DNA from 4 places in the Streptomyces sp. NPDC093071 genome. Region 1 is predicted to be linked to each of the others. Evidence: riboswitches for the same ligand, from Rfam matches in the RefSeq annotation. Region 1 holds a riboswitch; each other region holds the start of a gene.

Region 1 (7,067 bases):
GCCTCGGTGGGCTCGGTGCGTTCGGTCTGCGGAGGGGGCGTTTGCATGTCTGCCTTGGGTGCCTAGGTCGTCGGTCGTACGGGAGGTCAGCGGCGGTCGGCGTTGTCCACGCCGTCCCAGAGGTTGTCGTACCAGGGGCGGTCCGCCGCGCCCTGATCGGCGCGGGGCCGCCGCTCCGCGCCGGGGTCGTTCACGGTGAAGCCGGTCTCGCCGGGAAGCACGTAGTGCAGGTGCTCGCGGGCGAGGCGGCGGACGTAGGCCGGGTCCTGGAGGCGGGCCTTCTCGTCCCTCAGCTCCTGCACCCGCCGGGCGGCCTCGGCGGCCCGGCGCTCCTGCTCGGCGATCTCGCCCTGCTGGGAGACGTAGCTGCGCATGGGATAGGCGAGGGCCACGACCAGAGAGCAGACGACGAGGGCGAGGAAGGCCGCGCGGCCGGTGAGCCGGGAGCGGCGGGCCTGACGGCGGGTCTGGGAGCGGTAGACACGGGCGGCGGTCTGCTCGCCGAGCAGCCTGATCCGGGTCGCGGTCGAGAACCGGTCCCGGTCCTTCACGGCCATGTCGTGTCGCCTCCCCTGTTCACGCGGACGTCCCCGCACACGGTACGGGACCGAGTGCGGGGACGTACGGATGAGAGCGGGTGTCCGCCTTCGATCAGCCCTTGCCGTGGCGATCAGTTCGCAGTGCGAAACCGCGGGAAGGCGCTGCGGCCGGCGTACACCGCGGCGTCGTCGAGGATCTCCTCGATGCGCAGCAGCTGGTTGTACTTGGCGACGCGCTCGGAGCGGGCCGGGGCGCCGGTCTTGATCTGGCCGCAGTTGGTGGCGACGGCCAGGTCGGCGATGGTGACGTCCTCGGTCTCGCCGGAGCGGTGGGACATCATGCACTTGAAGCCGCTGCGCTGGGCCAGCTCGACGGCGTCGAGGGTCTCGGTCAGCGAGCCGATCTGGTTGACCTTGACGAGCAGGGCGTTCGCGGACTTCTCCTCGATGCCCCGGGCCAGGCGCTCCGGGTTGGTGACGAACAGGTCGTCGCCGACGAGCTGGACCTTCTCGCCGAGCTTCTCGGTGATGACGTTCCAGCCGGCCCAGTCGTCCTCGAACAGCGGGTCCTCGATGGAGACCAGCGGGTACGCGGCGACGAGCTCCTCGTAGTACTCGGTCATCTCGGCGGCCGAGCGGGCCTTGCCCTCGAACTCGTACTTGCCGTCCTTGTAGAACTCGGAGGCGGCGACGTCGAGCGCGAGCGCGATGTCCTTGCCGGGCACGTAGCCGGCCTGCTTGATCGCCTCGAGGATGAGGTCGAGCGCCTCGCGGTTGGAGCCGAGGTTCGGGGCGAAGCCGCCCTCGTCGCCGAGGCCGGTGGAGAGGCCCTTGGACTTCAGGACGGACTTGAGGGTGTGGTAGACCTCGGTGCCCCAGCGGAGGGCCTCGGAGAAGGACTCCGCGCCGATCGGGGCGATCATGAACTCCTGGATGTCGACGTTGGAGTCGGCGTGCGACCCACCGTTGAGGATGTTCATCATCGGAACGGGCAGCAGGTGCGCGTTCGGGCCGCCCAGGTAGCGGAAGAGCGGGAGGTCGCTGGCCTCGGAGGCGGCGTGCGCGACGGCGAGGGAGACGCCGAGGATGGCGTTGGCGCCGAGCGAGGACTTGTCCGGGGTGGCGTCCAGGTCGAACATGGCCTGGTCGATCAGGCGCTGCTCGGTGGCGTCGTAGCCGACGAGCTCCGGGCCGATCTGCTCGATGACGGCGAGGACGGCCTTCTCGACACCCTTGCCCTGGTAACGGTTCGGGTCACCGTCGCGAAGCTCCAGGGCCTCGAACGCACCGGTGGAGGCGCCGGACGGAACGGCAGCACGGCCGGTGCTGCCGTCGTCGAGGCCGACCTCGACCTCGACCGTGGGGTTGCCTCGGGAGTCCAGGATTTCCCGGGCTACGACGACGTCGATGGACGGCACGAGCATCTCCTTCTGGGATGTGACGCTGGATGTGACGCAGGGCCTGTGCTGGGTCGCTCGGCCTTGCGACAAGAGCCTAACCGCCCCGGAGGCTCCGACCGGCCGGGCGCCCGCCCCCTGGGACGAAAAAGGACCCAAGGGCACGCACAACGGGGCGAAGGGCCCCAGATCTACTGGGCGGTAACCATCAAGTGGGTCGCGGAGGGGCTCCGGAGCCCCCTCGATACCCGCAATGCACAGCCCTCTCAATAAGGGGAACCCCGGTCCGGCGCGCACGGGGAAGCGCGCACCGGACCGGGGTGGTCACCGCGGGAGGGTCGTCGGGGGCGCGTGAGCCGCCGGACTCACGCGACCCGCCGGGCTCACTTCAGGTGGAGCTGCTGGCCCGGGTAGATCAGGTCGGCGTTCTCGACGACGTCCTTGTTCAGCTCGAAGAGCTGGGCCCAGCCGCCCTTGACGCCCTGGGCGTCGGCGATCTTGCTGAGGGTGTCGCCGGCCACGACCTTGTACTCGCCGTCGCCCTTCTTGACCGTCTTGCCGGTCGGGGTGGTGACGGTCTTCTTGGCGGCCTCGGGGGCGGCCTGGCGCTCCTTCTTCGGGGCCTGGCGCTGCTCGCTGCGGGTGGTCGGCTGCTCGGCCTTCCGCTCCTGCTTCGGCTGCTCCTGCTGCGGAGCGCTCTCGGCGGCGCCGCCGTCGTACGAGGCGCCGGAGAGGCCCACGCCGCAGCTCGGCCAGGCGCCCTTGCCCTGGCCCGCGAGGACCTTCTCGGCGATGGCGATCTGCTGGGACTTCGACGCCTGGTCGGCGGTGGAGGCGTAGGCGGTGCCGCCGTACGCGGCCCAGGTGGAGGCCGAGAACTGCAGGCCGCCGTAGTAGCCGTTGCCGGTGCTGATGGACCAGTTGCCGCCGGACTCGCACTGGGCGACGCGGTCCCACTCGGAGGACGTGGCGGCCGAGGCGGTGCCCGCGGTCATCAACGGGGCGGCGACGGCGATGCCGGTGACGCCGACGAGCGCGGCGAGCTGGGTGGCCTTGGAGGGACGGCGGTGTTTGCCCTTGACGGAAAACAGCATGGGGATTCTCCTCACCGACGCCTGCGAGGTGAGCTGTCGGGTTCGGGCCGAAGAGTTGCCCGGCCGCGTGTCCTAGCACGCGGCTTCACCCCAAGCCGGTCGTCGGCCGTCCGTCTCGACGGCCGGGGCCGGCACTTACCTTGGGTCCCCCGCTCCTGCCTACGGCGCTTGCGCGACGACTGTTCCCATCGGCCGACGGCAGGATTCGGCGTTTCGGTCGACGGGGCCCGCGGTGGCGAGCGGTGACGACCGTAGACACAGAACCCTCCGAAGTTCAAAGAGGCTCATACGACGAATTTCGCCTCTTCTTGCCCTTCGGAGGGGACTGTTTGCGCAGGTGAGGAGTGACGGAAGCGGAGTTTGCGGGCGCTGTGGGCCAGTTGGGGCAAAGAGACCCATGTCTCACTCGCCCGGAACCGGACATAAGCCGTCGAACTACCCCTCCGCCGGGACCGAACCCTTCGTCAGGTCGAGGTTCTGACCAGGGAGGATGAGGTCCGGATCGGTGCCCACGGTCCGCTTGTTGGCGTCATAGAGGGCGGTCCACCCTCCGGGCAGTTCGTTCGCCTGGGCGATGTCCGAAAGGCTGTCACCCGGACGCACGACGTATTCACCCGAAGAGCCCTGGCTGTCCGTTGCGTCCGAATTCTTCGCTTCGTCAGCAATCGGGGTCGAGTCAGGCTCTTCGGAAAGCTTGTCCTTGCCCGAGGCATGTCTACCGGATTCGGTGGAGCTGTCCGGCTTGTCGGTTTCATCCGGGGCGGCATCGCCCCGGTGCTTGCCCGTACCGGGCTCGGTCGACGACCCCTCGTCGCCCGGGACACCGGGCGTCACGGGCGCCACGGAGCCGTCGGGGGCGACCGGGACCGTCGGGTCGGACGGGTCGGACGGGAGCGTCGGGTCCGCCGGGTCCGCCGTCCCGGTCGATCCGGACGGCGCGGACGGCGTGGCGGGGGCGGTCGGCGCGGTCGGGTCCGCCGGGGTGGCGGGAGCCGTCGATCCGGCCGGCGCGGACGGGGTGGCCGGAGCGGTCGTCGGGACGGAGGCCTTCGGCGTCCCGGTGGACGGCGTGGTCGCGGAGGCGGCCGGCGAGCCGGAGTTCCAGCTCGACTCGGGGACGGGCGCCACGGAGGGCGCCGGGGCGGTGGCCGGACCCGGGTCCACCCCGGTGGGCTTCCCGTCGTTCGTCAGACCGGCGATCGGGGCGCAGGTGGCCCAGGCGTCGCTGCCCTTGGCGAGGGCCTTCTCGGCCACCGCGATCTGCTGGGCGCGGCTGGCCAGGTCGGGGCTGGGCGCGTACGCCAGGCCGCCGTGCCGCTCCCAGTCGCCCTGGGTGAGCTGGAGGCCGCCGTACATCCCGTTTCCGAAGTTGGCGCTCCACTGACCGCCGGACTCGCACTCGGCGACGCGGTCCCACGTGGCGGCGTCGGCGGCGGACGCGGATCCGGTGGCGAGCAGGGGCAGCGCCATGGCGGATCCGGTCACGCCCGCGGCGACGACGATGGCGGGGGCCTGACGGGGGCGACGGTGTCGTCCGTTCCCGGAACGCATAGGTACGCCTTTCGCGTGACGGCTGAGACTGCGGCGAAACGTAGCGGCATTCGAACGTCCGTCACAAGTCGATGGCCACTCGATCACATGAAGATCACATTTCTGACGGTCCGTTAGTGTGCGAGAGGGGTACGGAAGGGGAGAACTCCACCGGAAGCGTGCGCAAACCGCGCATGATGAGCCCGCCGCGCCACCGGAGTTCGGCCGGATCGGCGGCGAGCCGCAGGTCCGGCAGACGGGTCAGGAGGGTGGCGAGCGCCGTCTGTCCTTCGAGGCGGGCGAGGGGCGCGCCGAGGCAGTAGTGGATGCCGTGGCCGTAGCCGAGGTGCTGGTTGTCGCGCCGGGCGAGGTCGAGCACGTCGGGCCCGTCGAACCGCTCCGGGTCGCGGTCGGCGGCGGCGAGCACCACGAGCACCGGGTCGCCCGCCGGGATCTCCTGCCCGCCGATGGTCAGGGCCCGCGTCGCGTACCGCCAGGTCGCCATCTCCACGGGCCCGTCGTACCGCAGCAGCTCCTCGATCCCGGTCTCCAGGAGGCCGGTCTCCCCGGCGGCGAGGGAGGTCTGGAGGAGTCCCCTCTGTACGGGATCGCGGAGCAGCGCGTACAGACCGTTCCCGATCAGGTTGACCGTGGTCTCGAAGCCCGCGAAGAGGAGGATGAAGGCCATGGCGGCGGCCTCGTTCTCGGTGAGGTGCTCGCCGTGGTCGGAGGCCTTGATGAGCCCCGAGATCAGGTCGTCCCCCGGCGCCTCGCGCTTGCGGTGGATCAGCTCCGCGAGGTAGCCGCGCATCCTCTTCACCGACCGGGCGACGCCGCCGCGCGGGCCCCCGCCGTGCCGGATCATCATCCCGGCCCAGTCCCGGAAGTCGTCCTGGTCCTCCTCGGGCACGCCGAGCAGGTCGCAGATGGCGTAAATGGGGAGCGGGAAGGCGAACTCGTGGATGAGGTCCGCGCTCCCCTTCTCCGCGAACGCGTCGATGAGCCGGTCGGTCAACTCCTGGACGCGCGGGGCGAACTCGGCGACCCGGCGCGGGGTGAACGCCTTCGACACGAGCCGCCGGAGCCGGGTGTGGTCGGGCGGGTCGATGTTGAGCAGATGGGTCATCAGCTCGGCCTTGCGCTCGCCCGGAATGCCCGTCTTGCCCTTGGCGTGCGGGGACTCGTCGTGGTGCGCCGGGTTCTTCGACAGCCGCTGGTCCGCGAGGGCCTGCCGGGCGTCCGCGTACCGCGTCACGAGCCAGGCCTCGACCCCGCTGGGCAGCGTCGTCCGGTGCACGGGCGCGTGCTCCCGCAGCCAGGCGTAGGCGGGGTACGGATCGGTGGCGAACTCCCAGGTGAAGAGCGCGGGAGCGGGGTCCCTGCCGGGGGCGGGGTTCGCGTCGGGGGCCGGGGCCGCCCCGGAGGTCGGGCAGGAGGTCGGTGCGGGGTGCGGCGCGGGGTCCGGGGCGGTGCTGTCACTCACCCCCCGACCGTACAGCGCGCCCCCGCGCGCCCCCGGCGGCCCCGTACGGGACGGCCCGCACCTCCGCGCGTCCCGGCGGCCCGGACCGGACGGCCCGTGCCCTCACCGGGCCCGGCCCTCCCCTCTGTACGGCCGTACGGCGCTACCGCCTCACAGCCCCTCCGCCGCCCTGATCGCGTCCCGGTACGTCCGGGCAGCGGCCCGCAGCGCCGTCTCCGGGTCGACGCCCGCCGCCTCCGCGCGGGCCGCGAGGGCCAGGAGTTCGTAGCCGACGCCCCCGCCCGCCGGGACGGGCACGTCGAGGCCGGCCGACCGGACCCGGCCCGCGAGCTTCGCGGCGAGCGCGAGGCCGGGCTGGCCGAGCGGCACGCCGTCGGTGACGGACTCCCGCCGCTTCTCGACCGCCTTGGTCCGCTGCCAGTGGGCGTGGACCTCCTCGGGGGTCTCGGCGGTCGCGTCCCCGAAGACGTGCGGATGGCGGTGGATCAGCTTCTCCACGAGGGCCCCGGCCACGTCGTCCACGGAGAACGGATCCTCCGGGTCCTCCTCGGCGATCCGGGCGTGGAAGACGACCTGGAGGAGGACGTCGCCCAGCTCCTCCCGGAGCGCGGTCCTGTCCCCGTCCTCGATCGCCTCCACCAGCTCGTACGCCTCCTCGATGGCGTACTTCACGAGCCCCTCGTGGGTCTGCGCCGAGGTCCAGGGGCACTCGCGCCGGACCCGGTCCATGACCTGGACGAGGTCGAGGAGGCGGGCGCCGGGCAGGTCGTACGAGCCCGGCAGCAGTTCGAGCTCCGGCATCGCGATCCGGCCGGAGCCGGCGAGCCGGGCGAGGCCGTCGGTCAGGCGCCGGTCGCCCTCGCCGGAGGCGAGGAGCAGGACCGTGCGGCCCCCGGCGCAGGCCCCGACCAGCTCCTCGGCGGTGGGCAGGGCGTGCTCGACGGCGACGTCCGCCTCCCGCAGGTACGGCAGCTGGGGGTGGTGTCCGTCGGGGCAGAGCACCCGGTCGGCGGCGTGCAGCGCC
Region 2 (7,067 bases), on a different contig from region 1:
CGGCCGGCTGCGGGCGGCCGGCGTGCCGGTGCCCGCGTCGCCGACCTCCGGCGCCCGCGCGCCGGTCGTGCGCGGCTGGGCGGACGTCCGGGCGCTGACGGCCGGGGCGGGGATGCGCCGGGTGTTCGTGAAGCTCGCGCACGGCTCCTCCGCCTCGGGGGTGCTCGCGGTGGAGACGACCGGCGCGGGCCGGGTCCGGGCCACCACCTCGGTGGAGCGCGATCCGGCCGGGCGGCTCTTCAACTCCCTGCGGGTACGGCGCTACACGAGCGAGCGCGAGGTCGCCGCGATCGTGGACGCCCTGGCCCCCGACGGCCTGCACGTCGAGCGGTGGCTGCCGAAGGCCGTCCAGGACGGGCGGGCCGCCGACCTGCGGGTGGTGGTGATCGACGGGCGGGCCACCCACGCGGTGCTCCGCACCAGCCGCTCCCCCCTGACCAATCTGCACCTGGGCGGGGCCCGGGGCGACCTGGACGCGGCCCGGGCCGCGATCACCGCCGCCGGCGGGCGGTGGACGGACGCGCTGGAGGTGTGCGAGCGGGCCGCCGCCGCGTTCCCCGGCACCCGGTGCGTGGGCGTCGACCTGCTGCCCGCGTCCGGCTGGCGCCGCTTCGCCGTGGGCGAGGTCAACGCCTTCGGCGACCTGCTGCCCCGGCTCACGGGCCTGTCCGGCGGCGGGGCCGAGGGCCTGGACACCTACGCGGCCCAGGTGGCCGCGCTGTTCCCCCGTACACCTCACCTCACGGGCACCACCCGCACCACAGGAACGAGCACCGCGTGAACCAGCCCGACATGAACGCGATCGTCGGCAGCCACGACCTGCTCCTGGTCACCCTCGACACGCTCCGGTACGACGTGGCCGCCGAGCTGGCGGCCGGGGGCCGCATCCCGCACCTGGCCCGGCACCTGCCCGGCGGCTTCTGGGAGCGGCGGCACGCGCCGGGAAGCTTCACCTACGCCTCCCACCAGGCGATCTTCGCCGGCTTCCTGCCGACCCCGGCCGCGCAGGGCCCCCACCCCCGGCTGTTCGCGGCCCGGTTCGCGGGCAGCGAGTCGACCGCCGACGGCACCTGGGTCCACGACACCCCCGACTTCGTCTCCGCCCTCGCGGCCGAGGGCTACCGGACGGTCTGCGTCGGCGGGGTGGGGTTCTTCAACGGGCGGCCGCCGCTCGGCACCGTGCTCCCCGGGCTCTTCCGGGAGAGCCACTGGGAGCCCTCCTTCGGCGTCGCGTCCCCGACCTCGTTCGAGTCCCAGGTCGAGCGCGCCGAGGAGGTCGTGGCCGGGCTCCCCCGCGAGGAGCGGCTCTTCCTCTTCGTCAACGTGTCCGCGCTGCACCAGCCCAACTGGTTCCACCTGCCGGGGGCGACCCGCGAGGCGGGCGACTCCCGGGAGACGCACGCGGCGGCCCTGGAGTACGTCGACCGGCACATCGGGCGGCTCTTCGCCGCGATGGGCTCCCGCCGCCCCTGTTTCGCGATCGTCTGCTCCGACCACGGCACCGCGTACGGGGAGGACGGCTTCACCGGTCACCGGCTCGGCCACGAGGTCGTGTGGACGGTGCCGTACGCGCAGTTCGTCCTGCCGGGTCCCGACGGGGAGGCCGCCGCGTGAGCACCACCGACCACGCCCGGGGAGGCCGCCGCGTGAGCACCCCTGTCGCCGCCCCCCGCCCGTACCGCAGCTACGTCTACGCCTATCCGCACAAGACGGCCTACCGGGAGCTGTCCGAGCCCCCGGAGCTCGCCGCGCTCTGGGCCGGGGAGCCGAAGGACGCGCTCTCGCTCTACGCGCACGTGCCGTTCTGCGAGGTCCGCTGCGGCTTCTGCAACCTCTTCACCCGGATCGGCGCCCCCGGCGAGCTGACCACCCGCTATCTGGACGCCCTCGACCGGCAGGCGACCGCCGTGCGCGAGGCGCTCGGGGACGGGGAGCCGGTGCGGTTCGCCACGGCCGCGTTCGGCGGCGGCACGCCCACCTTCCTCACCGCCGCCGAGCTGGAGCGGCTCTGCGACATCGCGGAGAAGCGCATGGGGGCGGACCTGCGGGCGGTGCCGCTGTCCGTGGAGACCTCGCCCGCGACCGCGACCGCCGACCGGCTCGCGGTGCTCGCGGAGCGGGGCGCGACCCGGCTGAGCATCGGGGTGCAGAGCTTCGTGGAGGCCGAGGCGAGGGCGGCGGTCCGGCCGCAGCGCCGCGCGGACGTCGAGGCGGCGCTCGGCCGGATCCGGGACACCGGCGTCCCCGTGCTCAACATCGACCTGATCTACGGGATCGACGGGCAGACCGAGGAGTCCTGGCGCCGCTCGCTGGACGCGGCCCTGGCCTGGCGTCCGGAGGAGCTGTACCTGTATCCGCTGTACGTCCGGCCGCTGACCGGTCTGGGCCGGACGCCCCCCGAGGACGACCGGGAGTGGGACGGGCGGCGGCTGCGGCTCTACCGCCACGGCCGGGACCACCTCCTGGCCCACGGGTACGAGCAGGTGTCGATGCGGATGTTCCGGCGGCGGGACGCGGCGCCGCTCGGTCCGGACGACCACGCGTGCCAGACGGACGGGATGATCGGCCTGGGCTGCGGGGCCCGTTCGTACACCTCGGCCCTGCACTACTCCTTCGACTACGCCGTCGACATGCGGGAGATCCGCTCGATCATCGACGCCTACACGGAGACCCGCGACTTCTCGCGCGCCCGGGTCGGCCGGTGGGTGGACGCCGGGGAGGCGCGGCGGCGCCATCTGCTGCAGTCGCTGCTCCAGGCGGAGGGGATGCCGGTCGCCGGGTACGAGGAGCGGTTCGGGTCCTCGCCGTTCGCGGACTTCCCCGACGAGCTGGGGCTGTTCGAGGCGCTCGGCTGGCTGGACGGGGAGGCGCCGGAGGGGCTGCTGCGGCTCTCGCCGGAGGGCCTGGCGCACTCGGACGGGCTGGGTCCCGAGCTGTTCTCCCCCGGGGTGCGGGCCGCGATGGCCGCGTACGAGCCGAAGTAGGGGGCGGCCGTGGACCTCACTCTGCTCTACCGGGGGCCGCTGTCCTCCTGCGACTACGACTGTCCGTACTGCCCCTTCGCCAAGCGCCGGGACAGCCGCGAGCGGCTGCGCGCGGACCGGGAGGCGCTGGAGCGGTTCACCGGGTGGGCCGCCGCGCAGACCGGGGACCGGCTGCGGATCCTGTTCACGCCGTGGGGCGAGGGGCTGGTGCGCTCCTGGTACCGGCGGGCGCTGGTCGACCTCTCCCGGCTGCCGCACGTCGAGCGGGTGGCGATCCAGACCAATCTGAGCTGCCGGACCGACTGGCTGGCGGAGGTGGACCCGGAGGCCGTGGCGCTGTGGTGCACGTACCACCCGGGGCAGACGCCGTACGAGCGCTTCCTCGCCAAGTGCCACGACCTGGCGGGGCGGGGGGTCCGGTTCAGCGTCGGCGTGGTGGGGCTCCCCGAGCACCGGGAGCACGCCCGGCGGCTGCGGGACGCGCTGCCGCCGCACGTGTACCTGTGGGTGAACGCGGCGGAGGGGCACGCGTACACCGACGAGGAGGCCGACGGGTGGACGGAGCTCGACCCGCTCTTCCCGTACAGCCGGCATCCGCACCGCTCGGCGGGGCTGCCCTGCCGCACCGGCGAGTCGGTGATCTCGGTGGACGGCGGGGGGACGGTGCGGCGCTGCCACTTCGTCAAGGCCGAGCTGGGGAACCTGTACGACGGTTCGTACCGCGCCGCCCTGCGTCCCCGCGCCTGCCCCCTCGCCGTCTGCGACTGCCACATCGGCTACGTCCACCTGGAGACGCTGCCGCTGTACGACGTGTTCGCGGGCGGGGTCCTGGAGCGGATCCCCGCCGCGCCGCCCGCTACAGGGGCATGAGGTCCCCGAGGGGCATCAGGTCGGGGCGCTTGGCCTCGACGTGGTCCCCGGAGCTCTCGCCGCGCAGCCGGCGCCCGATCCAGGGGACGAGGTACTCCCGCGCCCACTGGATGTTGTCGCGGCGGACCTCCAGGGAGCCGCGCGGCGGGACCGGCGGCCACGCCTGGTCGGGGTCGGCGGGCACCGGCAGGCCGAGGACCTGGGCGGCGCGCAGGGCGACCCGGGTGTGTCCCTCGGGCGAGAGGTGCAGCCGGTCGCCGTCCCAGGCCCGCCGGTCCTGGACGGACTTCAGCGACCACAGGTCGAGGACCGGGCAGCCGTGGCGGTCCGCGATGGCCCGGACGTGCGCGGTGTAGGTGGCGATCTTGCCGCGCAGGTGCCGGAGCACGGGGACGTCGCGGGTGTCGAAGCCGGTGGTCACCATGACGGTCCCGACGGCGGAGGTGAGTTCGGCGACGGCGCGCTCGAAGCGCTCGGCGACGTCGTCCGGGTCGGTGCCGGGACGGATGATGTCGTTGCCGCCCGCGCAGAAGGTCACCAGGTCGGGGGCGAGTTCCTTCGCCCGGGGGACCTGTTCCGCCACGATCTGGTCGAGGAGGCGCCCGCGTACGGCCAGGTTGGCGTAGCGGAAGGCGTCGTGCTCCGGCAGCTGGTCGGCGAGCAGGACCGCGAAGCGGTCCGCCCAGCCGACGTACGTCCCGTCGGGGCCGGGGTCTCCGACGCCCTCGGTGAAGCTGTCACCGATCGCCGCGTACGACCCGAATGCGTTCTTGTCTCTTGATCTCGAATCGTCTGCCACGGGGGCACATCCTTCCCTTTCGCGTGTGACCTACGCGACCGTAAGGAGGGGTTGACGACGGGTGACATATGCCACCGATAAAGATTCGCCCAAGTCGGAATAGGCCGACGGCCCGGCACGGAATGTGCCGGGCCGTCGGAAAGGGTGTCCCCTGCGGTGCGTCAGACGGAGACGCCGTGCTGGCGCAGGTAGGCCAGCGGGTCGACGTCCGAGCCGTAGTTCGGCGTGGTGCGGATCTCGAAGTGCAGGTGCGGGCCGGTGGAGTTGCCGGTGGAACCGGAGAGGCCGATCTGCTGCCCGCCGCTGACGCTCTGCCCGGCCGAGACCGAGAGGGAGGAGAGGTGGGCGTACTGCGAGTAGTTGCCGTCCGCGTGCTGGATGACGACCTCGTTGCCGTACGAGCCGCTCCAGCCGGCGGAGACGACCGTGCCGGCGCCGACGGCGCGGACGGTGGTGCCGGAGGAGGCGATGAAGTCGACGCCGGTGTGGTAGCCGGAGGACCACATGGAGCCGGAGGCGCGGTACGGGGTGGAGAAGCCGCCGGTGACGGGGGCGACCCAGCCGGACGAGGAGGCGGTGGAGCCGGTGGAGCTCTCGGCGGCCTTCGGGGCGGCGGTGGTGGCCGGAGCGGCGGCGCGGCGGCTCTCGCCGCGGGAGGCGCGGGGGGCGTCATCGCCGTTCTTGCCGGACTCCTGGGCGCCGGGCGCGCTCTTCGGGCCGGCGGGGGCGGAGCCCTTGGCACCGATGGTGAGCTTCATGCCGGGCAGGATGAGGGAGGGGTCCGCGCCGATGGTCCGGCGGTTGTCCTCGTACACCTTCTGCCAGCCGCCCTCCAGGTGGTGGTCGGCGGCGATCTTCGACAGGTAGTCGCCGGGGACGACGGAGTACGTCCGGGGGCCGGTCGTCGCGGCGGGCTTCGCCGGGGCGGCCTTCGCCGCGACGGCGTGCGCGGTGACGGCGGACTGGACGGAGGCGGTGGCCGGGGCGGCCTGCTCGGCGGCGTGGGCCCCGGTGGCGCCGAGGAGCGGGAGGGCGACGACGGCGCCTCCCGTACCGGCGGCGGCGAATCCGCGGGTGAGGGGGTTGCTCTTGGGACGGCGGTGCTTACCCTTCGCGGGCATGGCGAATCCTCTCCGGCGCCTGCGAGGTGAGCTGTCGGGTTCGGACTGGAGATGTCCGGCCGCGCTCTCGCGCGGCTTCACCCCGAGCCGTCCTGCATCGCGGGACCGGCGTACTTCCTGGGTCCCCCGCTCCTGCCACGCATGGGATGGGTGGAATTCCGGGCGGTGGCAGGATTAGGCGGTCCGTCCGGATTGACCGTGACGCTAGACGAGCGGGGTCGGCGCGAACAAGCCGCTGTTTTGTCCCGGCATTCCGCCCTAGATCGTTCCCCCGGGATTCCGGTCACCCTCCGTGGATGACGGTCCTTCGACTCCCTTTTCCCGTAAGGGGATTGCGGCGGACCTCCGGCCACGATCCGTCACTTCTATGACCCTGCTCACGCGCCGAAACCCATCTCATCCGTAAACAGGGCGCGTTATATCCAACGTGCCAATTCGGACAGATTGCCCATTCCCGTCCGAGGGGATGCGCCGGGTCCTTCCCGTCTGGATGATTGCCCCAGGAACCGATTTCTCGTCGGGCACCCGAACGCCGACTCTCCAGGAGCATCCGTGACGCAGCAGCTGCCGCAGGTCCCGCCCATCGAAGCCGCCGAGCCCGAGCTGGCGGAGGTCCGCAACTTCCGGGACGTGGGCGGCCTGCCGACGACGGACGGGCGGGCGGTCCGCCCCGGCCGGCTCTTCCGCAGCGGCCACCTCGCCCACGCGACCGAGAGCGACGCCGCCTTCCTCGCCGGCCTCGGGCTGCACACGGTCTTCGACTTCCGCAACGAGGCCGACCGGCGGATCGAGGGCCCGGACGTCGAGCTGCCCGGCGTACGGAACGTGAACATACCCCTCAACGACCCGGCCGACGGCAAGGAGTTCTGGAAGCTGGTGCGCGACGGCAACACCGCGCAGCTGCGGGAGATCCTCGGCGAGGGCAAGGCCGCGGCCCGAATGTCCGATTCGTACCGGCGGATGGTGGTCGAGCGGACGGCGGAGCACAGCCGGATCCTGCACTCCATGGCGGAGGAGAGCGTCCCGGCCCTGATGCACTGCGCGGCGGGCAAGGACCGGGCCGGGCTCGCCGTCGCGATCACCCTGCTCGCCGTCGGGGTCGAGCGGACGGCGATCGAGGCGGACTACGTGAAGTCGAACGAGCCGCACCGCCGCTACAAGGTGCGCCGCAGCTCCACCGCCCCGGACGCCATGGGGCCCGAGGTGATGGAGCTGCTGAGCCCGCTCTTCGACGCACGGGCGGAGTACCTGCTGGCGGCCTTCGAGACGATCGAGACGACCTGGGGCTCGGTG
Region 3 (7,067 bases), on a different contig from region 1:
GGTCCTCGCCGCCGCGGCGGCCGGGGGCGCCGACCCCGGGTTCGTCCTGGTCGACACGCGGTCCACGGCCGCCTGGGACCAGGGGCACGTGCCCGGCGCCGTTCACCTGCCGACCGCGCTGATCCCCGAGCGGGCCGAGGAGCTGCTCGACCGTTCCGTGCCGGTCGTCACGTACTGCTGGGGTCCCGGCTGCAACGGCGCCACCCGGGCCGCGCTCGCCCTCGCGGAGCGGGGCTTCCCGGTCAAGGAGATGCTCGGCGGCTTCGAGTACTGGGTGAGGGAGGGCTTCGCGTACGAGACGTGGGAAGGGCCCGCGGAGAAGGCCGCGGACCCCCTGACGGCCCCGGTCGGCACCGACGACTGCGGTTGCTGACGGAAACCGATTTCAGGATCGCCCCGGTCATGCCGTAGAGTCATGTTTACCGACGCGGGGTGGAGCAGCTCGGTAGCTCGCTGGGCTCATAACCCAGAGGTCGCAGGTTCAAATCCTGTCCCCGCTACTCAGTAGCGAACGAAGGCCCGGATCCTCTTGGATCCGGGCCTTCGTCGTTCCCGCCCGGATGCGCGCGATTCCGTTTGACCTTGACGCGACGTCAAGATCTAGCGTTCTCGGCATGGAGTGGTCGATCCAGGAGATCGCCAAGAAGGCCGGCACCACCAGCCGCACCCTCCGGCACTACGGGGAGCGCGGACTGCTGGAGCCGAGCCGGATCGGCGCGAACGGTTACCGGTACTACGACCAGGCGGCGCTCGTGCGGCTGCAGCGGATCCTGCTGCTGCGCGAGCTGGGGCTCTCGCTGGCCGCCATCGCCGAGGTCCTCGCGGGTCAGCGGGACACCTCCGTCGCCCTGCGCGCCCACCTCGCCCTCCTGGAGCAGGAGCGCGAGCGCATCGGACGCCAGATCGCGTCGGTGCGGACCACCCTCCACAAGACCGAGAACGGAGAGGAACTCATGGCGGACGAGATGTTCGACGGCTTCGACCACACGCGGTACGAGGAGGAGGTCACCCACCGCTGGGGCCGCGACGCGTACGAGCAGGGCGACCGGTGGTGGCGCTCGCTGGACGATGTGCAGAAGCGGGCGTTCATGGAGGAGCAGGCCGGGATCGCCCGCGACTTCGGGAAGGCGGCGCGGGACGGCCTGGCCGCGGACAGCGACGAGGTGCAGGCGCTCGCGCGGCGCCAGGTCGCCTGGCTGTCGACCACCACGGCGCCGACCAAGGAGTACGTGATCGGCCTCGGCCGGATGTACGTCGACGACCCCCGCTTCACCAAGAACTACGACAGGTACGGCGAGGGCACCGCGATTCTCGTCCGGGACGCGATGGCGATCTACGCCGAACGCAACATGTAGCCCCGGCCCCCGGCCCCCCGGCACCCGCTCCCGGCCCCGGCCCCCCGGGCCCTCGCCCCTAGCCCCCTCAGCCACCCCCGACCCCCGCCCCGTCCACCAGTCGGCCGTGCGGAGTCGCCGTTCGCCCGGGTGGCGGCCACCCTGGAAGGGCGCGGTACGGGGCCGCGGCCGGGCGGACCGGGCAGGAGAGAACAGGTGGGGCACCCCCTAGGAGCGGTGGGCCGAGGAAGGCGGGGCGGTGAGGGCCGTCCCCCGTACAACCGTGCCCGCTGGTTCCTCCGGACGCTGCCGCCGCTGATCATCCTGGGCGGTGTCCTCTTCGACGTGTCGACCCCCGCCCCGTACACCGCCTCGCCGATGCTCGCCGCCGCCCCGCTGGTCGCCGCGCCCTTCTTCCCCCTGATCACGACGCTCCTCACCGGGATCGCCGCCGTCCTCGCCTCGGTCGGGCTCTACCTCTTCAGCGACGACGTCACCCGGGCCCCGGCCGTCGCCGAGACCCTCACCGTGTTCACCGTCTCCGTGCTCGCCCTGCTCATCAACCGGGTGGTGCGCCGCAGCGGCGAACGGCTCGCCTCGGCGCGGGTGATCGCGGAGACCGCGCAGAAGGCGGTGCTGCCGACGCCCGCCGAGCGGATCGGCGGGCTCCGGTGCGCGGCCCGCTACGAGGCGGCGCAGGCGGACGCGTTCATCGGCGGCGACCTCTTCGCCGTGCAGGACACCCCGTACGGGGTGCGGCTCGTGGTCGGGGACGTACGGGGCAAGGGCCTGGACGCGGTCGAGGCCGTGGCCGTCGTCATCGGCGCCTTCCGGGAGGCGGCCGAGCAGGAGCGGACCCTGGAGGGCGTGGCGCGGCGGCTCGAACGGGCGCTGGACCGGGAGGGCACCCGCCGGGACAGCCTCGACGCCGTCGAGGGGTTCACCACCGCCGTCCTGGCCGAGGTCCCGCGCTCCGACGGCAGCGGGACCTTCGACGGCTTCGTACGGGTGGTCAACCGGGGGCACCCGTCCCCGCTGATGCTGTACGGCGACGGGCGGGTCGAGACGGTCGACCCGAGCCGGCCGGCGCTGCCCCTCGGCATGGGGGACCTGGCGTCGTGGCCGGACCGCGCCGAGGCCCGGCCGTACCCGCCGGGCACGACGCTGCTCTTCTACACCGACGGCCTCTCGGAGGCGCGGGACGCGTGGGGCGTCTTCTACGACCCGGCGGAGCGGCTGGCCGGGCGGATCTTCCCCGGTCCCGAGGAGGTGCTCGACGCGCTCGTGGACGACGTACGGCTCCACACGGGCGGCGGGGCGACGGACGACATGGCGCTGCTCGCACTGAGCCGCCCGGCGGCGGGGCAGCCCGAGCGGCGCCGGACGATGCCGGTGGTGCCGCCCGGCGGACCCCGTCACCGGCCGTCGGGCGGGCTCCGTCACCGGCTCCCCGGAGGATTCGGTCGGCGGCCGTCCGACGGCCCCGGTCACCAGGGGTAGTCGAGAGGTCTCCCTCCGATAACAATTGATGAACCGTCAGATTGCGGGGGTTTTGCGGCTCCGGGATCCGGCCTTGCTGAAGGGGGGTCAAGTCGGACCAATCCCTACCAATTCAATGAATGATCAAGGGGGACGGCTTGGAATCGGGACCCCCTGTCTATTAACGTTCGATAACGCAGCGCGGTCGTCCCAGCCGTCGCAAGAGACGGCACCGTGCGCACGCGCCGAATCCCGCAAGGGAACCGGGGAACCACCATTTGGGGTGAATCGAGCCCTTCGCACCCGTGCGACCGGGCCCGTAGGAGACCTTCCTGCTCCGAACCCGTCAGCTAACCCGGTAGGCGAGAAGGAAGGAAAGGAGCGCGCCTCCGTGGCGTCCAACACCCCTGCCCCCGAAGCCCCGTTCGATGCCTTCGGCGGCGGTGCGGCCCCCTCCGCCCCGGACACCGAGTGGAACCCCACCGAGGATTCCCTCCGCGCCCAGAACCGCTCCGGCGGCCGGCACCGGGTCGTCAAGCAGCGCTCCAACTTCGCCCGCTCCTCCACCGTCCTCGGCGTCGGCGTCATCGCGGCCGTCGGCGCGGGCGGCCTCGCCACCGCGCAGGAGAAGCCCCCGGTCGCGATATCGCTCCCGGACCTCCCCGACCTCAACCTGCCCGACGCCCACGACCTCCCCGGCGTCGGCGCGCTCCTGCCCGCGCAGGAAGAGCGGGAGACGGTCCCCGCGGACCGCGCCAACCCGAACCCGCTGACCTCCGCCACGTACACCACCGAGGCCGAGGACCGGGCCTCGCGGTCCGGGCAGGTCACGCGCGCGAGCCTGTCGACCGTGGACGCCCCGAGCACCGCCGACGCGGGCGAGGCCCTGCGCGCCCGCATCCTCCAGCAGGCCGAGCAGCAGCAGGCCTCCGCCGACGCCGCCGAGAAGGCCGCGGCGGAGAAGGCGGCCGCCGAGAAGGCCGCCGCCGAGGCGCAGGCCAAGGCCGACGCCGCCGAGAAGGCCGCGGCCGAGGCCAAGGCGAAGGCCGAAGCGGAGGCCAAGGCCAAGGCGGAGGCGGAAGCCAGGGCGAAGGCCGAGGCCGAGCGCCTCGCCAAGCTCGCCGCGAGCTACTCGATGCCCCTCTCCTCGTACTCCCTCACCGCCACCTACATGCAGTCCGGCTCGATGTGGTCCTCCGGCTACCACACGGGCCTCGACTTCGCCGCCCCCACCGGCACCCCGCTCAAGGCGGTCCACGGCGCCACGGTCAAGTCGGCGGGCTGGTCCGGCTCCTACGGCTACCGGATCGTCCTGGAGCTGGAGGACGGCACCGAGGTCTGGTACTGCCACCTCTCCTCCATGACGGTCTCCGCGGGCCAGACCGTGGGCACCGGCGAGACGATCGGCCGCGTCGGCGCCACCGGCAACGTCTCCGGCGCCCACCTCCACCTGGAGGTCCACCCCGGCGGCGGCGACGGCGTCGACCCGGCGGCCTGGCTGCGCTCCAAGGGCCTGACCGTCTGATCCCTTCCGCGCCCGCGCGGAATGCTCCATCCGCGCGGAATACGCCCGGCGGCGGGGACCGTTGTCCACCCCATGACTTCTCTCCGTACGCTGGGCACGTCCGATCTGCACGTCTTCCCGCTGGCCCTCGGCGGCAACGTCTTCGGCTGGACCGCCGACGAGGCGCAGTCCTTCGCCGTCCTCGACGCCTACGCCGCCGCGGGCGGCAACTTCGTCGACTCCGCCGACGTCTACTCGGTGTGGGCCGAGGGCAACGAGGGCGGCGAGTCCGAGACCGTCATCGGCCGCTGGCTCGCCTCCCGGGGCAACCGCGACGACGTCGTCGTCGCCACCAAGGTCGGCTCCCACCCCCGCTTCAAGGGGCTCTCCGCCCCCACGATCAAGGCCGCCGCCGAGGAGTCCCTGCGCCGCCTCGGCACCGACCGCATCGACCTGTACTACACCCACTTCGACGACGAGTCCGTCCCCGTCGAGGAGATCGTCACCGCCCTCGACCAGCTGGTGAGGGAGGGTAAGGTACGGGCCGTCGCCGCCTCCAACATCTCCCCGGAGCGGCTCCGCGCCTCCCTCGACTTCGCCGAGGCCGAGGGCCTCGCCCGCTACGTCGCCCTCCAGCCGCACTACAACCTGGTCTCCCGCGAGACCTACGAGGGCCCGCTCCTGGAGACCGCCGAGCGGGCCGGACTCGCCGCCGTCCCGTACTACGGCCTGGCCTCCGGCTTCCTCACCGGCAAGTACCGCCCCGGCACCACCGTCGACAGCGCCCGCGCCGCCGGGGCCGGCCGGCACCTCGACACCGAGCGGGGCCGGGCCGTGCTCTCCGCGCTCGACGCGGTCGCCGGGGCGCACGGCGCCGAGCCCGCCTCCGTCGCCCTCGCCTGGCTCGCCTCCCGGCCGACGGTCGTCGCGCCGATCGCCTCGGCCCGTACGGTCGAACAGCTCCCGGCCCTGGTCGCGTCCGCCGACCTGAAGCTCACGGAGGAGGAGCTGACGCTCCTGACCGAGACCTCCGAGGTCTCCGAAGCCCGGGGCTAACTGCGGTACGGGTTGTAGCCGCCGTAGTCCAGGTACTGCGGCGGCGTCCACGCCCGGCCCGTCGCCCGCGCCGCGTACGTCAGCGCGGGCGAGGCGACCGCCCTGCGCTGCCACAGGTGGTGCAGGAGTTCCTGCTCGCGGGCCGCGAAGTCGGGCCCGGCGGTGCCGCGCCGGGCCCGGTTCCGCAGGAACGCCAGGGTGGTCGCGAAGGACTCGTACTCGCCGACCGCCCGGGCGGCCTCCTTGCCGTACGTCCGGGCGGCGAAGGCGCGGGCCAGCTGCCGGGCCCGCATCGAGGAGAGCGCGAGCGGCTCGGCGGGGGAGAGCCAGCCGGCCGCCGCGTACGCCGGGAGCTCCCCCGATACCGTCCGCAGTTCCCGCTGCCGGCTCCAGATCGCGAGCCAGGTCAGCAGGCCGAAGGCCGGCATCATGAGCGCCCCGTACACCGCGTAGAAGATCCAGGGGCCGCCGAAGGTGGCCGAGCCGTTCCAGGCGGCGTGCATTCCCATGGCGAGCAGCAGCCCGGCGAGCGGAAGCAGCACCTTCCGCAGCCGCTTCCCGCGCGGGGCGAGCGCGGCGAAGCCGAAGCCCAGGCCGGTGAGCACGGTGAACAGCGGGTGCGCGAACGGCGACATCACGACCCGGACGAAGAAGGTCCCGGCGGTCACCATGCCGATGCCGGTGGCGCCGACCTCCTGGTCCTCGCCGAAGGCGTTGCCGAGGTAGAGGATGTTCTCGGTGAAGGCGAAGCCGGTCGCGGTGAAGCCGGCGATCACCACCCCGTCGACGAGCCCGCCGAAGTTCCGGCGCCGGAAGAGGAAGAGCAGCAGGATCGCGGCGGCCTTGGCGCTCTCCTCCACCACCGGGGCGATGACGGTGGCGCCGAGGTGGTCGGCGGAGTCCGGGTCGGCGGTGGCCGTGGCGATCCAGCGGACCGCGAAGGAGTTCGCCAGGATCGCGACCAGCGCGGCGGCGAAGGCGCCCCACGCGAAGGCGAAGAGCAGGTTCTTCCAGGGTCCTGGCTCGACCCGGTCGAGCCAGCGGAACGCCGCCATCAGCAGCGGTACGGGGAGCACGGCGAGGGCCAGGCCGACGAGGAAGCCCTGCGTGCCCGTCTGCTCGCGGACCAGCGCCAGGATGACCAGGGCGCAGATCGCGAGCACGGTGACCAGGCATATCGCACGGACCAGTCGGCTGCGCCAGAAGGCCCGGCGCGGCCGGTAGCGCCACTGGGACCGGTCGGCCGCGGCGGGGAAGGCCGGTTCCTCGGTGTCCCGGTGGGGCACGGGGGCGGCTTCGGTTCCGGGGCCGTGTCCGGTTTCGGGTCCGGTTTCGGCGGGGGCGGGGTTCGACACGTGAGCGACCCTAACCACCGGCACGGACAGCGGGCGACGCACTTACGAGCCGCCCGCTCGCCTTCACTTCCTCCTGAAGAGGAGATCGTGGACGACGTGCCCCTTGTCGAGCCCCTGGCCCTCGAAGCGGGTGAGGGGCCGGAAGCCGGGGCGGGGCGCGTAACCGCCGTCGGCCTGCGTGTTCTCGAAGTCCGGGTGCGCGGTGAGCACCTCCAACATCTGCTCCGCGTACTCCTCCCAGTCGGTGGCGCAGTGCAGCACGCCGCCGGACTTGAGCCGGGTCGCGAGGAGGCCGAGGAACTCGGGCTGGATCAGCCGCCGCTTGTGATGCCGGGCCTT
Region 4 (7,067 bases), on a different contig from region 1:
TCCTCCCCGGGCCCGCCCGGGCGGAAGGGCGTCGGACCATGTTCTTCAGCGATCGCAGCGACGCGGGGCGGCAGCTCGCCGCCCGGCTCGACCACCTCAAGGGCCAGGACGTCGTGGTCCTCGGCCTTCCGCGCGGCGGCGTGCTGGTGGCCGTCGAGGTCGCCGACGCCCTCGACGCCCCGCTCGACGTCTGTCTCGTCCGGAAACTGGGCGTGCCCCACCGGCCGGAGGTCGCGATGGGCGCGATCGGCGAGGGCGGCGTGCGGGTGCTCAACGACCGGGTGCTCCACGAGGCCGGGGTGGACGACCGCGCGCTGGCCGCCGTGGAGGAGCGCGAGCTGACCGAGCTGGACCAGCGCACCCGCCGCTACCGGGGCGGCCGGACGCCCCTGCCCCTGGAGGGACGGACGGTCCTCGTCGTCGACGACGGGCTCGCCACCGGCGCCACGGCCCTGGCGGCCTGCCGGGTGGTCCGTGCCCGGGGCGCCGCCCGGATCGTCCTCGCGGTGCCGGTCGCGCCGCCCGGCTGGACCGCCCGCCTCGGCGGCGAGGCCGACGAGACCGTCAGCGTCCGCACCCCGGAGGGGTTCTACGCCGTCGGCCAGTTCTACCGGGAGTTCCCGCAGACGCCGGACGACGAGGTGATCGCCTGTCTGGACCGGAGCCGGGCCGCGCGCGACCCCGTCGTCCGGGACGCGGACGTACGGCTCCCGGTCGGCGGCGCCACCCTCGCGGGGAGGCTCGCCGTGCCCGAGGGGGCCGCCGGCCTGGTCCTGTTCGCCCACGGCAGCGGCAGCAGCCGCCACAGCCCCCGGAACCGGGCGGTCGCCGCGGAGCTGAACAGGGCCGGTCTCGGGACCCTGCTGTTCGACCTGCTGAGCGAGGCCGAGGCGGCCGACCGGGCGCACGTCTTCGACACCCCGCTCCTCGCGGATCGGCTCGCCGGGGCCACGGAACGGCTGGCCGAGCGGCCCGACGTCGCGGGGCTCCCGCTCGGCTACTTCGGCGCGAGTACGGGAGCGGCGGCCGCGCTGTGGGCGGCGGGCGACCCCGCGTCCCTCGTCGCCGCCGTCGTCTCGCGCGGCGGCAGGCCGGACCTCGCGGCCGACCGCCTGGCCGGGGTGCGGGCCCCGACCCTCCTGGTGGTGGGCGGCGACGACCCGCTGGTCCTGGACCTCAACCGGCGGGCCGGGGCGCTGCTGCGCTGCGAGAACCGGCTGGCCGTGGTGGAGGGGGCCACCCACCTCTTCGAGGAGCCCGGTGCCCTGGAGGAGGTGGCGGAGCTCGCCACCTCCTGGTTCACCGGACACTTCCGGCGTCAGGGCACCGGTGCGCCCCGTTGACGACGGTCAGTACGCCCCGTTGACGTTGTCGATGGAGCCGTAGCGGTCGGCCGCGTAGTTGCAGGCGGCGGTGATGTTGGCGACCGGGTCGTACAGGTCCATCGACGTGCCGGGCACGTGGTAGGCCAGGAAGGTCGGCTCGATGACCTGGAGGAGGCCCTTCGAGGGGGTGCCGTTGACGGCGTTGATGTCCCAGTTGTTGATGGCCTGCGGGTTTCCGGAGGACTCGCGCATGATGTTGCGGTGGATGCCCTCGTAGGAACCGGGGATGCCGTGCTGGGCCATGATGTCCAGCGACTGCCGGATCCAGCCGTCGAGGTTGTCGGCGTACTGGGTGGCGGCGACCGGAGCGGCGGCCGGAGCGGCGGCAGCGGCCGGGGCGGCGGCGGAGGCTCCCGTGGCGCTGCCGGTGGACGGGGCGGTCGCGCGGCGCTCGGAGCGGCTCGCCCGGTCGGTCGTGCTGGACTTCTCCGCCTTCGCGGTGACCTTGCGCTCGGCCTTTCGCTCCGCCTTCTCCTGCGTCTTCGCCTGAGAGGGGACGGCCTTGGCGGAACCCCGATGAATCGTCAGTTCCAGACCGGGGTGGATGAGTGACGGATTGTCACCCACGGCGCTCTGGTTGGCGCGGTAAAGGCTCTTCCAGCCTCCCTGAATTCCCTTCTTGTGGGCGATCAGGGAAAGCGAGTCACCGCTCACGACGGTGTAGGTGCGCGCGGTCGCCGGGGCGGCCGGGGCCTTGGCGGCGACCGGGGCGGCGGGGGCGGCGAAGGTCTTGGCGGCGATCTCCGGGGCGCCGGCGGCGGGCGCGGCGCCGGCCGTGGCGGGGGCGATCAGGGGCAGGGACAGCGCGGCTCCACCGGTGCCGACCAGTGCGAGACCACGGGAGACGCGGCTGCGGCGGGGGCGGCGGTGCTTACCGTGTGCAGGCATGACGGATTCCTCTCCGGCGCCTACGAGGTGAGCTGTCGGGTTCGGACGGGAGATGTCCGGCCGCGCGCACGCGGCTGCACCCCGAGCCGTTCCGGATCACCGGACCGGCGTATTCGTGGGTCCCCCGCTCCTGCCGTCGGGTGAAAAGGGAGGTTTCCGAGCGGTGGCAGGATTAGGCGTTCCGCTCGAATGGGGGTGACCGTAGGCCAGTAATGCGGCGAATAACAAGAGGATCAGAGCGGCGGCACGGGTAAAAGGATCACCGAATTCGGGGAATTCAAGATCGGTCGGCCCGGAAAGGCGCCGAACTTCCTTGTGCGGTACGGGGCGGGAGAGGTCGGCGCCGTGCGGCGGGCCGTGCGGAGTGAGTCGCGTCACCCGGTGGGTTATGTCCGAATATGCGATGTAATTCCATTGATGGGTAAATAGGGCGAAAAACTGTCGAGTGGGGTTTTCGGGGTCGATGGGTCGTCTTGGGTGGCATCCGGTGCCACTCAAGGGCAAAGCGCGCAAAGCCGACATTCCTGTCGAAGGATGGAGTGCCCGACCCAGGAGCCGCCCGATGCCCCCCGCCGCCCCCCAGCTCACCCCCGACACCCTCGACCGCGAGGCCGCCGCCCTCTACGAGAGCGCCGTCTGGCAGCGGATCGTCACCGACTGGACCGCCCCGGAACCGCTCGCACCCGCCCCGGAACCGCTCGCACTCGCCCCCGAACCGCTCGCGCTAGCCCCCGGGTCGCCTGCGCCCGCCCCGCAGCCCCTCGCGCCCGCCCCCGGGTCGCCGTCGCCGGGGGAGGGGCGGGACTGGCGGGACCTGCTGAGCGTGCCCGTGGACCGGCTCGTAGCCGAGGCGCTCGACGCGCTCCCGGCGCCGGCCCCCGTCGAGCGCCGCCTCCCCGGCCGGATCGGAGCCGTACTGCCGGACCGCCTGCACGCCTGGCGCCGCATCGGCGGGGTCGAGCTGCGCCCCTCGGTCCACCTCGGCTACGCGCGTCTGGTGCTGACCGAGTGGGGCTGGCAGAACGCCCCGTACAAGCTGCGCGACAGGCGCGGGGCCCGCTGTGTCTGCGGGGCGCTCCTCGCCGCCCACCGCCTCGGCTACGGCGGTGCGGACACCATGAACGAGGCGGCCGCCTGGATCATGACCGAGCTGCGGTCGCGGGGATGGCGGGACCTCATCGGCCCCTGGAACCGGGCCCCGGGGCGCACGGCCGGCGACGCGCTCGCCCTCCTCGACGCCACGGCCCGCCGCGCCGCGCACGCAGGCCGCTGACGCCCGGGGCCCGGGACACGGGGAAACCGCGCCCGGGCCGCCGGACTCAGCCGCTGACGCTCGGCGCCCCGGTCTCGATGTGGCCGGTGTACCGGCGCGACCAGGTCCCGTCGACGCCGGTGGTGATCGTGAAGTCGTACCAGCCCCGGTGGTACGCGACGGCGTTGAAGAAGTCCTCGGTGGCGGAGCCCGCCGGCACCGTGTACGTCCACGGCCCGTCCGTCCGGTAGGCATTGGAGCGGATCGTGAAGGTGACGGGCCCGGCGGAGGCGTTGGTCATCCTGAGCCAGAGGGCCGTCTTCCCGGTCCCCGGCTCGGTCGCGAACCGGGCCGCCACTTCGACGTCCTTGCCCGCCTTGGAGGCGTCGCCGATGAACCGGCGCAGGAACCGGTTGGGTCCCATCATCGAGATGTCGTACTTCCCGGACCCCGAGCCCGTGCCGATGTTGAAGAAGTCGGAGGCCGTGCCCCCGGGGTCCACGGTGTACTGCCAGGCGGCCGTGTCGCGGTGCTGGTGCGGGTGGATCGAGAAGTGCGCGGCCCGCCTGGCCTCCGTCCCCCGGTTCGTCATCGAGAACCAGGCCAGGATCTTGCCGCCGGAGCCGAACTCGAAGCGGTCCAGGTTGCCGTTCACCTGGTACGGCAGGGCGCGTGCCGGCCGGGTGCCCGGTTCCTGCGCGGGCAGGGCGTTGTTCTGCGGGACCGGGTTCGGCAGCGGCTTGCAGGTGGCCTGCCCGATCACCTTCGCCGTCGACGGAAGTCCGGCGGGCACTCCGTACACCGGGCGGGCGAAGTCGAAGACGCCGGTCAGATCGCCCGTCACCTTCCGCCGCCAGGCGCTGATGTGGGGACAGGCGGCCGGGGTGCCGAGGGCCGTCGTCCAGGTCTCCAGGAAGCGCAGCACGGAGGTGTGGTCGAAGACCTCGGAGCTCACCCAGCCGCCCCGGGTCCACGGGGACATGACAAGCATGGGGACGCGGAAGCCCAGGCCGATCGGCACGCCGTCGAGGTACTCGCCCGGTGTGCCCGGCGGGGCGACCGGCGGCGGCACGTGGTCGAAGAAGCCGTCGTTCTCGTCGTAGTTGAGGAACAGCACGGTCGAGTCGAACACCTCGGGGTTCGCGGCCAGGGCCCGGTAGACGAGGTCGACGAAGTGCGCGCCGTCCCCGGGCGGCGCGTAGGGGTGCTCGGAGAACGCCTCGCTCGCCACCACCCACGACACCTGCGGCAGGGTCCCCGCCAGGACGTCCGCGCGGATCGCCGCCGCGATGTCGTCCGGGGTCGAGCCGGTCGCCTTCGGGACCGAGCCCATGCCCCGGTCGTGCAGCGGGTCCCCGGGCCGCGCGTCGGTGAACCTCTTGAAGTACGCGAGGCCGTTGTCGCCGTAGTTGTCCTGGGCGTTCTGGTAGACCTTCCAGCTCACCCCGGCGCGCTGGAGCGCCTCCGCGTACGTCTCCCAGGTCAGGCCCCGTTCCTCGCCGCCGTCCTTACTGGAGGCGTCGATCTTCCCGCTCCACAGGAAGGTCCGGTTGGGTCCGGTGGCGCTGAGCGCCGAGCAGAAGTACGCGTCGCAGATCGTGTAGTGGTCGGCGAGCGCGTGGTGGAAGGGGATGTCCTCGCGGTCGAGGTGGCCGAGCGTGCGGACGTTGCCCACGCCCGTCACCCAGTTGTCGAGGCGCCCCTTGTTCCAGGCCGCGTGCTGCGAGGTCCAGCTGTGCGGCAGGTCGCCGTTGCACTGCGCGAGGGTCTCCCCGTCCACGCCTCCGGCCGGCGGGGTGTCGCTGAGCTTCCAGGGGTACTGGCGGCCGCCGAGGTGCGGCTGGTTGAACGTCCCCCAGCCGCCGGGCAGGTTGCCCGCCGCGCGGTCGGCGAAGCCCCGCACCCCGCGCAGGGTGCCGAAGTAGTGGTCGAAGCTTCGGTTCTCCTGCATGAGGACCACCACGTGCTTGACGTCGGTGAGGGTGCCGGTCGCGGCCCGCGCGGCGGCCGACGCGGACGCCGACGGCAGCGCCGCCCCCGCCACGAGCCCCGCGCCGATGCCGACGAACCCCCTGCGGCTGATGGGAATCATGCCCCGCCTCTCGTGTCACGGTGTGCCCCGGCGGCACGTCGGACACATGATGGAGGGAGGGACGGTCAAAGGTATACGCCCGTGCGGTAATTACTGGGTTAACAGCCGGGATCCCGAACACCCTTGGCTCATGATTGGTTCGACTGGAGACCAATGAGGGTGGGCGGGTCAGACGGTGACGACCTTCACCCCGGCCTCGGTGAGCTGGGCGGCCGTCTCCGGCGCGATGCCCGTGTCGGTCACCAGGGTGTCGATCCGGTCCAGACCACAGATCCGCGCGAACGCCCGGCGGCCCATCTTCGAGGAGTCGGTCACCACGACGACCCGGCTCGCCCGCTCCGCGAAGAGCCGGCTGATGCTCGCCTCGTCCTCGTGGTGCGCCATCACGCCCAGCTCGGCGTCGACCCCGTCGACCCCCAGCACCACCACGTCGAGCACCACCTCGCTGAGCACCCCGACCGTCAGCGGGCCGACCAGCTCGTAGGTCTGCGGACGGGCGACGCCGCCCGTCGTGACGATCTTGATCTGCGGGCGCACCGCCAGCTCGCCCGCGATGTTGAGCGCGTTGGTGACCACGGTCAGCGCCGGACCCGAGGGCGCCGTCACCGGCCCCGGGACCTCGGCGCGCCCGCTCGCGAACCGCAGCGCCAGCGCCCGCGCCACCTCCGTCGTCGTCGTGCCGCCGTTGAGCCCGACGACCTCGCCGGGCGTGACCAGATCGGCCGCGGCCTCCGCGATCCGCTTCTTCTCGGGCGCGTGCCGCGTCGACTTGTACCGCAGGGGGAGCTCGTACGACACGCCGTGCGCCACCGCGCCGCCCCGTGTCCTCACGAGGAGCTGCTGCTCGGCGAGTTCGTCGAGGTCCCGGCGGATCGTGGCCGCGGAGACGTCGAGCGCCGTCGCCGCCTCCTCCACCTCGATCTTTCCCGAGGCCGCCAGTAGTTCGAGGAGCGTGTTCCACCGCTCGTGCTTGGACATGGGTCCCTCCCTCCCGGTCGTGCGAGCGTCCGATTCTAGCCTCCGGAGAGTGCGGGATCTGGAAACGCTGTGCATGTTTCTGCTTGAATGGGTCGGAGTTCAAGCATGTTCATTCAATATCGCGCAGTCTTTCTTGCAAGGAGATCGGCATGAGCACCACCCGCACCGCCGTGGAGATCGACTCCCAGCCGGCGACCTGGCGCCAGGCCGCCCGCACCCTGCCCCGGCACGTCGCCGCCCTGCCCCGGCGGGGCGAGCGGGTCGCGGTCGTCGGCTGCGGCACCTCCTGGTTCATGGCCCTGGCCTACGCGGAGCTGCGCGAGTCCGGCGGCCACGGCGAGACCGACGCCTTCGCCGCCTCCGAGTTCCCCTACGGACGCCGCTACGACCGGGTCGTGGCCCTCACCCGCTCCGGCACCACCAGCGAGGTCCTCGCCGTCCTCACCCGACTGCGCGGCACCGTACCCACGGG

What was found. A riboswitch is a leader RNA that binds a small molecule or an ion and turns the genes downstream of it on or off. The one in region 1 is predicted to bind cyclic di-AMP.
Region 2: it holds a riboswitch for cyclic di-AMP, as region 1 does, so the genes downstream of both, ACIQD7_RS01915 (peptidoglycan DD-metalloendopeptidase family protein) here and ACIQD7_RS26510 (transglycosylase family protein) in region 1, are expected to answer to the same signal.
Region 3: it holds a riboswitch for cyclic di-AMP, as region 1 does, so the genes downstream of both, ACIQD7_RS20835 (M23 family metallopeptidase) here and ACIQD7_RS26510 (transglycosylase family protein) in region 1, are expected to answer to the same signal.
Region 4: it holds a riboswitch for cyclic di-AMP, as region 1 does, so the genes downstream of both, ACIQD7_RS25610 (transglycosylase SLT domain-containing protein) here and ACIQD7_RS26510 (transglycosylase family protein) in region 1, are expected to answer to the same signal.

Annotation. Positions count from the first base shown of each region.
Region 1 covers NZ_JBIVPH010000008.1:158,695-165,761, reverse strand. Annotated here, with positions in the region: gene ACIQD7_RS26525 (DUF501 domain-containing protein) at 1-47, opposite strand, end outside; gene ACIQD7_RS26520 (septum formation initiator family protein) at 87-557, opposite strand; gene eno (phosphopyruvate hydratase) at 671-1,963, opposite strand; gene ACIQD7_RS26510 (transglycosylase family protein) at 2,320-3,030, opposite strand; cyclic di-AMP (ydaO/yuaA leader) riboswitch at 3,034-3,251, opposite strand; gene ACIQD7_RS26505 (transglycosylase family protein) at 3,466-4,515, opposite strand; gene ACIQD7_RS26500 (cytochrome P450) at 4,676-6,043, opposite strand; gene ACIQD7_RS26495 (nucleoside triphosphate pyrophosphohydrolase) at 6,194-7,067, opposite strand, start outside.
Region 2 covers NZ_JBIVPH010000001.1:472,601-479,667, forward strand. Annotated here, with positions in the region: gene ACIQD7_RS01890 (STM4014 family protein) at 1-781, shown strand, start outside; gene ACIQD7_RS01895 (STM4013/SEN3800 family hydrolase) at 793-1,614, shown strand; gene ACIQD7_RS01900 (STM4012 family radical SAM protein) at 1,647-2,984, shown strand; gene ACIQD7_RS01905 (STM4011 family radical SAM protein) at 2,994-3,854, shown strand; gene ACIQD7_RS01910 (SGNH/GDSL hydrolase family protein) at 3,841-4,653, opposite strand; gene ACIQD7_RS01915 (peptidoglycan DD-metalloendopeptidase family protein) at 4,815-5,774, opposite strand; cyclic di-AMP (ydaO/yuaA leader) riboswitch at 5,778-5,937, opposite strand; gene ACIQD7_RS01920 (tyrosine-protein phosphatase) at 6,327-7,067, shown strand, end outside.
Region 3 covers NZ_JBIVPH010000005.1:19,504-26,570, reverse strand. Annotated here, with positions in the region: gene ACIQD7_RS20855 (rhodanese-like domain-containing protein) at 1-373, shown strand, start outside; tRNA gene ACIQD7_RS20850 (tRNA-Met) at 427-500, shown strand; gene ACIQD7_RS20845 (MerR family transcriptional regulator) at 615-1,355, shown strand; gene ACIQD7_RS20840 (PP2C family protein-serine/threonine phosphatase) at 1,551-2,834, shown strand; cyclic di-AMP (ydaO/yuaA leader) riboswitch at 3,047-3,193, shown strand; gene ACIQD7_RS20835 (M23 family metallopeptidase) at 3,205-4,338, shown strand; gene ACIQD7_RS20830 (aldo/keto reductase) at 4,411-5,373, shown strand; gene ACIQD7_RS20825 (PrsW family intramembrane metalloprotease) at 5,370-6,728, opposite strand; gene trmB (tRNA (guanosine(46)-N7)-methyltransferase TrmB) at 6,792-7,067, opposite strand, start outside.
Region 4 covers NZ_JBIVPH010000007.1:237,426-244,492, forward strand. Annotated here, with positions in the region: gene ACIQD7_RS25605 (phosphoribosyltransferase family protein) at 39-1,343, shown strand; gene ACIQD7_RS25610 (transglycosylase SLT domain-containing protein) at 1,350-2,273, opposite strand; cyclic di-AMP (ydaO/yuaA leader) riboswitch at 2,278-2,462, opposite strand; gene ACIQD7_RS25615 (hypothetical protein) at 2,836-3,546, shown strand; gene ACIQD7_RS25620 (phosphocholine-specific phospholipase C) at 3,593-5,617, opposite strand; gene ACIQD7_RS25625 (DeoR/GlpR family DNA-binding transcription regulator) at 5,786-6,595, opposite strand; gene ACIQD7_RS25630 (SIS domain-containing protein) at 6,745-7,067, shown strand, end outside.